3 regions of the Streptomyces sp. NPDC087428 genome follow, and region 1 is predicted to be linked to each of the others. Evidence: predicted binding sites of a transcription regulator. Region 1 holds the regulator's gene; each other region holds the start of a gene.
The links. The regulator HrcA, encoded in region 1, represses chaperone genes, less so after heat shock. The targets are predictions, from matches to a motif close to TTNGCACTCNGNNNNNCNGAGTGCNAA.
Positions count from the first base shown of each region.

Region 2: the regulator HrcA is predicted to act here: its motif matches at 2,609-2,635, upstream of groL (chaperonin GroEL).
Region 3: the regulator HrcA is predicted to act here: its motif matches at 1,833-1,859, upstream of groES (co-chaperone GroES).

Region 1 is NZ_JBIUXR010000001.1:158,058-162,335, reverse strand. It holds gene ACIO3R_RS00745 (DUF3097 domain-containing protein) at 1-781, opposite strand, end outside; gene ACIO3R_RS00740 (MBL fold metallo-hydrolase) at 807-1,529, opposite strand; gene hrcA (heat-inducible transcriptional repressor HrcA) at 1,715-2,731, shown strand; gene dnaJ (molecular chaperone DnaJ) at 2,732-3,868, shown strand; gene ACIO3R_RS00725 (nitronate monooxygenase) at 3,993-4,278, shown strand, end outside.
Region 2 is NZ_JBIUXR010000007.1:200,093-204,370, reverse strand. It holds gene ACIO3R_RS16925 (CU044_5270 family protein) at 1-712, shown strand, start outside; gene groL (chaperonin GroEL) at 824-2,446, opposite strand; gene ACIO3R_RS16915 (cold-shock protein) at 2,763-2,969, opposite strand; gene ACIO3R_RS16910 (MoaD/ThiS family protein) at 3,402-3,680, opposite strand; gene thrC (threonine synthase) at 3,713-4,278, opposite strand, start outside.
Region 3 is NZ_JBIUXR010000012.1:52,110-56,387, reverse strand. It holds gene groL (chaperonin GroEL) at 1-1,319, opposite strand, end outside; gene groES (co-chaperone GroES) at 1,422-1,730, opposite strand; gene ACIO3R_RS25475 (hypothetical protein) at 1,880-2,239, opposite strand; gene ACIO3R_RS25470 (polysaccharide deacetylase family protein) at 2,236-3,276, opposite strand; gene ACIO3R_RS25465 (methyltransferase domain-containing protein) at 3,392-4,278, shown strand, end outside.

The sequences.
Region 1 (4,278 bases):
CGCGGCCCAGGAGTTCGGGCTCCAGGTCCCGGTAGGAGCGGACCGAGGACAGAATGCGCTGCCAGGCCGCGCCGGTGTTTTCCGGCCACCCCAGCGAACGGCACACGCCGGTCTTCCAGTCCTGGCCGCGCGGCACCACCGGCCAGCCGCCGATTCCCACCGACGACGGCTTCACCGCCTCCCACACGTCGATGTACGGATGACCGACCACCAGGACGTTCCCGTCCGAGATCTGTGCCGCGATACGGGACTCCTTGGAACCCGGCACCAGATGGTCGACCAGCACACCGAGGCGCGCGTCCGGGCCCGGCGAGAACGCGCGCACGATCGCCGGCAGGTCGTCGATGCCCTCCAGGTACTCGACGACCACTCCCTCGATCCGGAGGTCGTCGCCCCAGACCCGCTCGACCAGCTCCGCGTCGTGCCGTCCCTCCACGTAGATCCGCCCGGCCCGCGCCACCCGCGCCCGCGCCCCGGGGACCGCCACCGAGCCGGAGGCCGTACGGGCGGGCCGGACGGGGCCGCCGGACGACGGCCGCACCAGCGTGACCACCCGGCCCTCCAGCAGGAAGCCGCGCGGCTCCATCGGGAAGACCCGGTGCTTGCCGAACCGGTCCTCCAGGGTCACCGTCGGCCCCGCGGCCGTCTTCTCGCAGCGGATCACCGCGCCGCAGAAGCCGGTGATGGCCTCCTCCACGACCAGGTCGGGATCGGCGGGCACCTCGGGGGCGGGGGCGGACTTCTTCCACGGCGGGGTCAGGTCCGGCTGATAGCTGCGCATCGGACGACGATAGGACGGGACGGCCTCACGACACGCCGAAGAGCCCGGCCAGCGCGTCGCGCTGCGCCCGGACGAACGCGGCGTCCACCACCGCTCCGTGGCCAGGCACGTACAGCGCGTCCTCACCGCCCAGCGCCAGCAGCCGGTCCAGCGCGGCCGGCCAGCGGGAGACGACCGCGTCCGGACCCGCCTGCGGCTCACCGGACTCCTCGACCAGGTCGCCGCAGAGGACGACCGCGGGCGAGCCCGGCACCAGCACCGCCAGATCGTGGCCCGTGTGCCCCGGACCCACGTCGGCCAGCAGTACCTGGCGGCCGCCTCCGAGGTCGACCGTCCACTCCCCGTACACCTGGTGGTGCGGGGCCACCAGCACGTCCACGGCCTCCGCCGCGTCCCGTTCGGACACCCCGTGCGCCACCGCGGAGCGGTGGAGGCCGTCGGCCCCGGCCCGCAGCAGATCCGTCAGACCGGCCGCCCCGTACACCCGGGCCCCGGCGAAGGCCGCCGTGCCCAGTACGTGGTCGAAGTGCGGATGGCTCAGTGCGATATGTGTCACCCTCCGGCCGAGCAGCCGCTCGGCCCGGGTCCGCAGTTCGACTCCCTCCCGGAGCGTCGAACCGGTGTCGTAGAGCAGGGCACCGTCCGCTCCGGCCACCAGTGCGGCCGTCGCGTCCCAGCGGGGCAGCCGCCGCCGGCCCACACCGTCACCCAACCGCTCCCAGCCGAACTCTTCCCAAGCGACGTCCATACGGAGACGCTATCGGCAACGACCTGCGCGGTCTCGGGGTAGCGTGGCCGGTCGCCCTTGCTAGGGGCCCACCCCGTCGCCGTACACTGACCGGGGGATCGCTGGCACTCGAACGGACAGAGTGCCAGAGCAAGTCCCGGGAACGACCCGAGATCGACCGAGGTAGACAGCTGGAGGTGTGCGCGATGCTCAGCGAACGCAGACTCGAAGTGCTGCGCGCCATCGTCCAGGACTATGTCGGCACCGAGGAGCCCGTCGGCTCCAAGGCGCTCACGGAGCGGCACAAGCTGGGGGTCTCCCCGGCCACCGTCCGCAACGACATGGCGGTGCTGGAGGACGAGGGCTTCATCGCCCAGCCCCACACCAGCGCGGGACGCATCCCTACGGACAAGGGCTACCGGCTCTTCGTCGACCGGCTCGCGGGCGTCAAGCCCCTGTCGTCGCCGGAGCGCAGGGCCATTCAGAATTTCCTCGACGGCGCGGTCGACCTCGACGATGTCGTGGGACGGACCGTACGGCTGCTCGCGCAGCTGACCCGGCAGGTCGCCGTCGTGCAGTACCCCTCGCTGACCCGCTCGACGGTGCGGCACGTGGAACTGCTCCTGCTCGCCCCCGCCCGGCTGATGCTCGTGCTGATCACGGACACCGGCCGGGTCGAACAGCGGCTGGTCGACTGCCAGACGCCGTTCGGTGAGACCTCTCTCGCCGATCTGCGGGCCCGGCTCAACAGCCGGGTGGTGGGACGCCGCTTCGCGGACGTCCCGCAACTGGTGCAGGACCTGCCGGAATCCTTCGAGAGCGAGGACCGGGCGACCGTGTCCACCGTGCTCTCGATCCTGCTCGAAACCCTCGTCGAGGAGACGGAGGAGCGGCTGATGATCGGCGGCACCTCCAACCTCACCCGCTTCGGGCACGACTTCCCTGTGATGATCCGGCCGGTGCTGGAGGCATTGGAGGAGCAGGTCGTGCTGCTGAAGCTGCTCGGCGAGGCCAAGGACTCGGGCATGACCGTACGAATCGGGCACGAGAACGCCCATGAGGGCCTCAACTCCACGTCCGTCGTCGCGGTCGGCTACGGTTCGGGCGACGAGGCAGTCGCCAAACTCGGCGTGGTCGGACCGACCCGCATGGACTACCCCGGAACGATGGGAGCGGTACGCGCAGTGGCACGTTACGTCGGACAGATCCTGGCGGAGTCGTAAGTGGCCACGGACTACTACGCCGTACTCGGCGTGCGCCGCGACGCTTCGCAGGACGAGATCAAGAAGGCCTTCCGGCGGCTCGCACGCGAGCTGCACCCGGATGTGAACCCCGACCCGAAGACCCAGGAGCGGTTCAAGGAGATCAACGCCGCTTACGAGGTGTTGTCGGACGCCCAGAAGAAGCAGGTCTACGACCTCGGCGGTGACCCGCTGTCCGCCTCCGGCGGAGGAGGCGCGGGCGGCTTCGGACAGGGCGGCTTCGGCAACTTCTCCGACATCATGGACGCGTTCTTCGGCACGGCGTCGCAGCGCGGACCCCGTTCGCGCACCCGGCGCGGCCAGGACGCCATGATCCGGCTGGAGATCGACCTTTCCGAGGCGGCCTTCGGCACGACCAAGGACATCCAGGTCGACACGGCCGTCGTCTGTACGACCTGCAGCGGAGAGGGCGCCGCACCCGGCACCTCGGCCCAGACATGCGACATGTGCCGCGGCCGCGGCGAGGTCTCCCAGGTCACCCGGTCGTTCCTCGGCCAGGTCATGACCTCGCGGCCCTGCCCGCAGTGCCAGGGCTTCGGCACGGTCGTGCCGACCCCCTGCCCGGAGTGCGCAGGCGACGGCCGCATCCGCTCGCGGCGCACCCTCACCGTGAAGATCCCCGCGGGTGTCGACAACGGCACCCGCATCCAGCTCGCGGGCGAGGGCGAGGTCGGCCCCGGCGGCGGCCCGGCCGGCGATCTCTACGTCGAGATCCACGAGCTGCCGCACGCGGTGTTCCAGCGCCGCGGCGACGATCTGCACTGCACGGTCACCATCCCCATGACGGCGGCGGCCATCGGCACCAAGGTGCCGCTGGAGACGCTCGACGGCCTGGAGGAGGTCGACATCAGGCCGGGCACCCAGTCCGGCCAGTCCGTCCCGCTCCACGGGCGCGGCATCACCCACCTGCGGGGCGGGGGCCGCGGCGACCTCATCGTGCACGTCGAGGTGATGACCCCGACGAAGATGGACCCCGAACAGGAACGCCTCCTGCGGGAGCTGGCGAAACTGCGCGGCGAGGAGCGGCCCACCGGCCAGTTCCAGCCCGGTCAGCAGGGCCTGTTCTCGCGTCTGAAGGACGCGTTCAACGGGCGCTAGTCCAGCGCCGTTCCCAGCGTCGGCACCGTACGGGCCCGGGTTTCCGGGCCCGTACGGCATTGCGGACATAACGTGGCCACGGGGTGCGCATCACGGGACAGGAAGGACATGACACGATGCCGTCATGCCATCCGCGTTGACCGATCTCTGCCGGTATCCGATCGTGCAGGCCCCGATGGCGGGCGGAGTCTCCTGCCCGCAGCTCGTCGCCGCCGTGGCCGAGGCCGGCGGGCTCGGCTTCCTGGCCGCCGGGTACAAGACCGCGGACGGCATGTACAACGACATCAAGCAGGTCCGCGGACTGACCGGCCAGCCCTTCGGCGTCAACCTCTTCATGCCGCAGCCCAACCTCGCCGACCCGAGCGCCGTCGAGGTGTACCGGCACCAGCTCGCGGGCGAGGCAACCTGGT
Region 2 (4,278 bases), on a different contig from region 1:
CGAACAGAAGGTCCGCGGCGACCAGTTCGTGTACGTCAGGTCGTTGCAGAGCGGCAACGAGGGCAAGTTCGGCGGCCCGGTGAAGCTGACCGGGCCCAGCGAGCGTGAGGTCTGGATGGCGCAGAAGGCGGGGCCGGTGCTCAAGGAGGGCCTGATCCACCAGGACGGCTCGTACCTCCCGATCGTCGTCGGGGTCCCGGACGGCGAGACCCCCGTCGGCAGCCCGGCGGGCCTCAGCCGGCCGACGTACACGTGGCTGGCCTCGCTGCCCACCGGCCCCGACGCCCTGCTCCGGCGGCTCGGCACCGAGATCACCCGGGACCAGGACGCGCGCGACACCCCGGCCGGGGACCGGAACAAGGACCAGGACACCTTCGACGCCATCGGTGAGCTGCTGCGCGAGACGCTGATGCCGCCGAGGACCGCGGCCGCCCTCTACAAGGCCGCGGCGAGGATCCCCGGCGTGAGCGTGGACCCGGACGCGGTGGACGCGGCCGGCCGGCACGGGATCGGTGTGGCCCGTGACAACACCCGGGCCGGTTGGCGCACCGCCTGGATCTTCGACTCGGCCACCCTGGAGTACCTGGGCGAACGGAGCTACCTCATCAGGGACACCTCCATGGGCAAGAAGGGCACCCTGATCAGCAAGTCGGCGGTCCTGGAGCGCGCGGTCGTCGACGCCCTGCGCGAGAAGCCGTCGACGACGGCCTGATCCCCGGAGCCGCCCGCTGGGACCGCGGGCACACGAACGGCGCCGGCCCCCGGGGATCACTCCCCGGGGGCCGGCGTCGTACAGCTGTGCGGAACTACCGATCCGTCAGGATCAGAAGTCCATGTCTCCGCCCGGCATGCCGCCCGGAGCGGCCGCGGAGGCCTTCTCCGGCTTGTCGGCGATGACGGCCTCGGTGGTGAGGAAGAGCGCGGCGATGGACGCGGCGTTCTGCAGAGCGGAGCGCGTGACCTTCGCCGGGTCGAGAATGCCCTCGGCGATCATGTCGACGTACTCGCCGGTCGCGGCGTTGAGGCCGTGACCGATCGGCAGGTTGCGCACCTTCTCGACGACGACTCCACCCTCAAGACCACCGTTGACGGCGATCTGCTTGAGCGGGGCCTCCAGCGCCAGCTTGACGGCGTTGGCGCCGGTCGCCTCGTCACCCGAGAGCTCCAGCTTCTCGAAGACGGCCGAGGCCTGGAGCAGAGCCACGCCACCACCGGCGACGATGCCCTCCTCGACGGCGGCCTTGGCGTTGCGCACCGCGTCCTCGATGCGGTGCTTGCGCTCCTTGAGCTCGACCTCGGTCGCGGCACCGGCCTTGATGACGGCCACGCCGCCGGCCAGCTTCGCGAGGCGCTCCTGGAGCTTCTCGCGGTCGTAGTCCGAGTCGGAGTTCTCGATCTCGGCACGGATCTGGTTGACGCGACCCTGAACCTGGTCGCTGTCACCGGAGCCGTCGACGATCGTCGTCTCGTCCTTGGTGATGACGACCTTGCGGGCACGGCCGAGCAGGTCGAGACCGGCGTTCTCCAGCTTGAGGCCGACCTCCTCGGAGATGACGGTGCCACCGGTGAGGATGGCGATGTCGCCGAGCATGGCCTTGCGGCGGTCACCGAAGCCCGGAGCCTTGACGGCGACGGACTTGAAGGTGCCACGGATCTTGTTGACGACCAGGGTCGACAGGGCCTCGCCCTCGACGTCCTCGGCGATGATCAGCAGCGGCTTGCCGGACTGCATGACCTTCTCCAGCAGCGGAAGGAGGTCCTTCACGTTGCTGATCTTCGAGTTCACGATCAGGATGTACGGGTCGTCCAGGGACGACTCCATGCGCTCCATGTCCGTGGCGAAGTACGCCGAGATGTAGCCCTTGTCGAAGCGCATACCCTCGGTGAGCTCGAGCTCCAGCCCGAAGGTCTGGGACTCCTCGACGGTGATGACGCCTTCCTTGCCGACCTTGTCCATGGCCTCGGCGATGAGCTCGCCGATCTGGGTGTCAGCGGCGGAGATGGAGGCGGTCGAAGCGATCTGCTCCTTGGTCTCCACGTCCTTGGCCTGCTCCAGGAGGGCGGCGGAGACGGCCTCGACGGCCTTCTCGATGCCCCGCTTGAGAGCCATCGGGTTCGCACCCGCGGCCACGTTGCGAAGGCCCTCGCGGACGAGCGCCTGAGCGAGAACGGTGGCGGTGGTCGTACCGTCGCCGGCGACGTCGTCCGTCTTCTTGGCGACCTCCTTGACCAGCTCCGCACCGATCTTCTCGTACGGGTCCTCCAGCTCGATCTCCTTGGCGATGGAAACACCATCGTTGGTGATCGTGGGGGCGCCCCACTTCTTCTCAAGGACGACGTTGCGGCCCTTGGGGCCGAGGGTGACCTTGACGGCGTCGGCGAGCTGGTTCATGCCGCGCTCAAGACCGCGCCGGGCCTCCTCGTCGAACGCGATGATCTTGGCCATATGAAGTGGTCCTCCCGGACAGGGGTGGATTTCTCCGGACCGAGTGGCGCCCGCGACGGACGGCCTGCCGCCTGCCGGTTCCTTGCCCCGACAGACCTGCGGGCCTCACCGGCCCGGTCCAAGTTTCTGTCACTCTCACCCGGAGAGTGCTAAGCCCAATGATTAGCACTCGACCCCCGAGAGTGCAAGCGTCCCCCTCCGGAGTGTGGACAACCGGAGCGCGCGTGCGGAGGGGTTCGGGACGCACGGAGGGCCCGTACCCCAGGGGTACGGGCCCTCCGTGCGTGAGTAGTGTCGTTGGCCGACCGTGCCGAGCTCAGCCGACAGCGAGCTTGACCATGTCCGCCTGCGGCCCCTTCTGGCCCTGCGAGATTTCGAATTCAACTCGCTGACCCTCTTCGAGGGTGCGGTATCCGTCCATCTGGATCGCGCTGTAGTGGACGAAAACATCCGCACCACCGTCGACCGCGATGAAGCCGTACCCCTTCTCCGCGTTGAACCACTTGACGGTGCCCTGAGCCATGCCTAACTCCCCTATTACTGGCCCTTGCACAGGACCGCACTTCGCGGGCCCGGGTCAGAACTCACCCTCCGACAGGAGAGGGTGCGTGCGCCGGAACGCGTCGACCGCGGCCGAATGTATCTGCCCAACTGCCCTCTGCAACAGGTCAATCGGACGAGAATTCTGGGCAGCGCCGATCGCCCGAATATGAGTAACTCATAAGATTCCAGGGCAAGTCGGGCCAGGCAAAGGCGACTTATGGCGCAAGAGGCTCAGTTACTTTGGCTGCATCTTGTCGTGGCCGGGCGCATTCTCATATGCGGGGGGCACGGGCAGCGGAGGGGACTTCCCACACTCTACCGCGTTCAACCATGCAGAATTGCCCCCTCCGCTTCTGTCGCAGAGAGGGCAATTCCGGTGACGCGTGGAGCGGGACCGCTCGGGTCCCGGGGGTCAGCAGCCGCCGGCGACGGCCGGGATGATCGAGACACCCGCGCCGTCAGGGGTGACCGCTTCCAGGCCGCCCTCGAAGCGCACGTCGTCGTCGTTGACGTACACGTTCACGAAGCGGCGGAGCTTGCCCTGGTCGTCCAGGACGCGGGCGGCGATGCCCGGGTGGTTCTTCTCCAGGGACTCGATGACCTGGGAGAGGGTCGCGCCCTCGGCCGGGACCTCGGCCTGGCCGCCCGTGTAGGTGCGGAGGATGGTGGGGATACGGACCTTGACGCTCATGGTGGGTGCCCTTCCTGGAGTCTCGGGTGGGGTCAGCCGGCGGTGCCGAGGCCCGCGGCGCGGAAGGCGTCCAGGCTCGGCCTGATCGTCGCCGTCGCCTGCGAGGTGGCGGCCACGGCGTCCAGCGTCTTGAGGCCGTCGCCGGTGTTCAGGACGACGGTGGTGAGCGACGGGTCGAGGAGGCCTGCCTCGATCAGCTTCTTCGTCACGCCGACCGTCACCCCGCCAGCGGTCTCGGCGAAGATGCCCTCGGTGCGCGCCAGCAGCTTGATCGCGTCGACGACCTGCTCGTCGTTGACATCCTCGACGGCGCCGCCGGTACGGCGGGCGATGTCCAGGACGTACGGGCCGTCGGCCGGGTTGCCGATCGCCAGGGACTTGGCGATCGTGTTCGGCTTCTGCGGCCGCACGACGTCGTGACCGGCCTTGAAGGCGGTGGAGACCGGGGAACAGCCCTCGGCCTGGGCACCGAAGATCCGGTACGGCTTGTCCTCGACCAGACCGAGCTTGATCAGCTCCTGGAGACCCTTGTCGATCTTCGTGAGCTGCGAGCCGGACGCGATCGGGATGACGATCTGGTCGGGCAGCCGCCAGCCGA
Region 3 (4,278 bases), on a different contig from region 1:
ACACCGGTGGCCTCGTCGCCGGTCTTGCCGAGGTTGCCCTCAAGGACCTTGACGGCGTGGACCAGAGCGGAGCCACCACCGGAGACGATGCCCTCCTCGACCGCGGCGCGGGTCGCGGAGATGGCGTCCTCCAGACGGTGCTTCTTCTCCTTGAGCTCCACCTCGGTGGCCGCACCGACGCGGATCACGCAGACACCGCCGGCCAGCTTCGCCAGGCGCTCCTGGAGCTTCTCGCGGTCCCAGTCGGAGTCCGTGGCCTCGATCTCGGCCTTGATCTGGTTGACCCGGCCCTTGACCTCGTCGGACTTGCCGCCGCCGTCGACGATGGTGGTGTCGTCCTTGGAGACGGTGACGCGACGGGCGGTGCCCAGCACGTCGAGACCGGCGCCGTCGAGCTTGAGGCCGACCTCCTCGGCGATGACGGTCGCACCGGTGAGGGTGGCGATGTCGCCGAGCATGGCCTTGCGGCGGTCACCGAAGCCCGGGGCCTTCACCGCGACGGCGTTGAAGGTGCCACGGATCTTGTTGACGACCAGGGTCGACAGGGCCTCGCCCTCGACGTCCTCGGCGATGATCAGCAGCGGCTTGGAGGCACCGGCCTGGATGACCTTCTCCAGGAGCGGCAGCAGCTCCTGGATGGAGCCGATCTTGCCCTGGTGGATCAGGATGTACGGGTCGTCGAGGACGGCCTCCATACGCTCCTGGTCGGTCACCATGTACGGGGACAGGTAGCCCTTGTCGAAGGCCATGCCCTCGGTGAACTCAAGGTCCAGACCGAAGGTGTTGGACTCCTCGACGGTGATGACACCGTCCTTGCCGACCTTGTCCATCGCGTCCGCGATGAGGTCGCCGACCTGGCTGTCCTGCGCGGAGAGCGCGGCCACGGCGGCGATGTCGGACTTGTCGTCGATCGGACGGGCGGTCGCGAGGAGCTCCTCGGACACGGCCTTGACCGCGGCGTCGATGCCCTTCTTCAGGGCGGCCGGGGACGCACCCGCGGCCACGTTGCGCAGGCCCTCGCGGACGAGCGCCTGAGCGAGCACGGTGGCGGTGGTCGTACCGTCACCCGCCACGTCGTTGGTCTTGGTCGCCACCTCCTTCACCAGCTGGGCACCGAGGTTCTCGTACGGGTCGTCCAGCTCGACCTCGCGCGCGATGGTGACACCGTCGTTGGTGATGGTGGGCGCACCGAACTTCTTGTCGATGACGACGTTGCGGCCCTTGGGGCCGATCGTCACCTTCACCGTGTCGGCAAGCTTGTTGACGCCGCGCTCGAGGGCGCGACGGGCGTCCTCGTCGAACTTCAGGATCTTCGCCATGGAGCTGAACTGTCCTCTCAAAACAAGAACTGCGCCCCTCGCCGCCCGGCTAGTTATTTCGCAGGGGGCCAGGGGCGCAGAACAGAAGCAAACGTGGGTGAATTACTTCTCGATGATCGCGAGCACGTCGCGAGCCGAGAGAACGAGGTACTCCTCGCCGTTGTACTTCACCTCGGTGCCGCCGTACTTGCTGTACAGCACGACATCGCCGGTCTTGACGTCGAGCGGAAGGCGCTCGCCGTTCTCGAAGCGGCCCGGTCCAACGGCCAGGACGACGCCCTCCTGGGGCTTCTCCTTGGCAGTGTCCGGAATAACCAGGCCGGAGGCCGTGGTCTGCTCGGCGTCGAGCGGCTGGACCACAATGCGGTCCTCGAGCGGCTTGATCGCAACCTTGGAGCTGGTCGACACGATCCGGTCTCCCCCTTCGGAGATCTCACGGGGTTAACAGTCTTTGGTGGGCGACCAGGTGGGCCCGTCGTCGCGGGTGCCGGACCTGCCGGTCGCACAGTACTGCTGGCACTCTCCAGTGGGGAGTGCCAGCACTGAGACTATGACCGCGATTAGCACTCGGTCAAGCGGAGTGCCAATTCACGCCCCTCGTGGCGTCCGTGCCGTTCGACGTCGAGGCCCGGACCCGGCTCGAACCGGCCCTGCCACAGGGAGAACGCCCGGCCCCTCCCGACCGTTCCGGACCCCTGCGGCCGGCCGCAGGCGACGACGACCACCGAACCCGGCGCCCCGTGGTCACCGTGCACCGCCGCCGGCCGCGCCGCCGCCGGACCCGGCGGCCGGTTCACCCGCTGCGCGGCCTTGCGGCCCAGCCGTTCGATCGGGTCCACCGACTGCGCGCAGCCGGTGGTGGCGGTCAGGAGCGCACCGGCGGCCAGCAGTCCGGCCAGCAGCCGGTGCGCCCTTCTCATACGTAGTCCTCCAGCCGGGCCACGGCGTATCCCTTGTCCGTGATGACCTTCATGACGGCCCGGACCAGGTCGGGCATGGAGCCCTTCCAGTCCTTCTTGCCGCGGAAGTGCGTGAGGATGATGTCTCCGGGGTGCAGGTCCTGGTCCTCCTCCCGCCACTCCATGTGGTCGGGGAAGGCCTCCTCCGACCACAGGGGCACGGCGGTGATGCCGCAGGACTTGGCGATCCGGAGGGTGTCGCCGTTGTAGTTGCCGTAGGGCGGCCGGAAGAGCCGGGGGCGCTCGCCGTACTGCTTCTCGATGATGTCCTGCTGGTCGCAGATCTCCTGCTTCTGCTCGCCGTAGGAGAGACCGGGCAGATAGCGGTGGTTGAGCGTGTGGTTGTTGAGGGTGACACCGCGGGACTGCGCGTCCTTGAAGTACCCGTAGTCGTCGCTCACCAGGTAGTCGCTGAGGAACGCGCTGTACGGGATGTTCAGGTCCGACATCATCTTCAGCAGTTCGGGGTCCTTGTCGTCCCCGTCGTCCATCGTCAGGAAGACGATCTTCTTGTCGGTCGGGACCGTGGTGAAGACCGGCGGCAGCGAGTCGTCACCGCCCTCGACCTCGAAGCCCTTGCGGGTGGTGATGTGCGGCTTCACGGCGGGCGGGACGGGGGCGGCCAGCGGCGTGCTCGCCAGGCCCCACTTCTTGGCGGCGACCGCGCGGGCGGCCTGGGCGAGGCGCGCCTTCTCGGCCTGTGCGGCGCGGGTGCCCGCCGCCCCCGCGTTCCCGGCCGGGCCGCCCGGCTGCCCGGCGAGGGCCCCGGCTCCCGGCCCGGCCCCGGTCGTGGTGCGGCTGTCGGTCCCGGCCGCGCAGCCGGAGCCGACCGCGGCGACCAGGAGCGCGGCCAGGACCGCGTAACCGGGCCGGCGCCGCAGGTATCCCCGCCCGCGTCCCGTCCCGCTCCGCACCGGCCCGCCCGGCACCGGTTCCGCCTGCGTCCGCGCCTGCTCCGCCCCCGCCTGCTCCGCCTGTCCCGGTTTGCGGCTCTTCATGGTGGATTCTTCCTTTTGTCGTACAAGCTGCATGGCGCCGCATACTGCCAGCACGTGATCGGGCTCCCGGGCCGACACCGCCACCGGGCCCGCACGGTCCCCCGGCTGGCTCACAATGGGGCAGGTGAACGCTCTCGCCCCGACCGGCCCGCCCGACGCCCCCGACCCCCTCGCCGGCTTCCTGGCTCTGCGCACCCCGGAGGGCGCCGGGCTGCTGGCCGAGCTGCGGTCGTACGACCCCGCCACGGAACTCGCCACCGCCACCCGGCTGCGCCGCACCCACCCGGCCGGCCTCGTCTCCGCGGCGCTCGGGCAGGCCCGGCTGCGGCAGCGGGCGGTGGCCAAGTTCGGCGCGCGGGACGCGCACCGGATGTTCTTCACGCCGAACGGGGTGGAGCAGGCGACCCGCACCTCGGTGGCGGCCCACCGCGCCGGACGGTTCGCGGGCACCGGGGTGCGCAGCGTCGCCGACCTGTGCTGCGGCATCGGCGGGGACGCCATCGCGCTGGCCCGCGCCGGGATCTCCGTCCTCGCCGTGGACCGCGACCCGCTGACCGCCGAGGTGGCCAGGGCCAACGCCGCCGCGCTCGGCCTGGACGCGCTGATCGAGGTGCGGTGCGCCGATGTCACGGAGATCGACACCTCGCCCTACGACGCGGTGTTCGTCGACCCGGCCCGCCGGGGCGGCCGCGGCCGGATCTTCGACCCGGAGGCCTACTCCCCGCCCCTCTCCTGGGCGACCGCCGCCGCGCTGAAGGCCCCCAGGGCGGCGCTGAAGATCGCCCCGGGAGTCCCGCACGAGGCGATCGGCCCGCAGGCGGAGGCCGAGTGGATCTCGGACGGCGGCGACGTGAAGGAGGCGGTGCTCTGGTTCGGCGAGGGCTTCGAGGCCGGCTCGTACCGCGCCACGCTGCTCCCGTCCGGCGCCACCCTGGCGGCCCCGGCCGTGCTGCCCGCCCCGCCGGTCGGACCGGTCGGCCGCTATCTGTACGAGCCGGACGG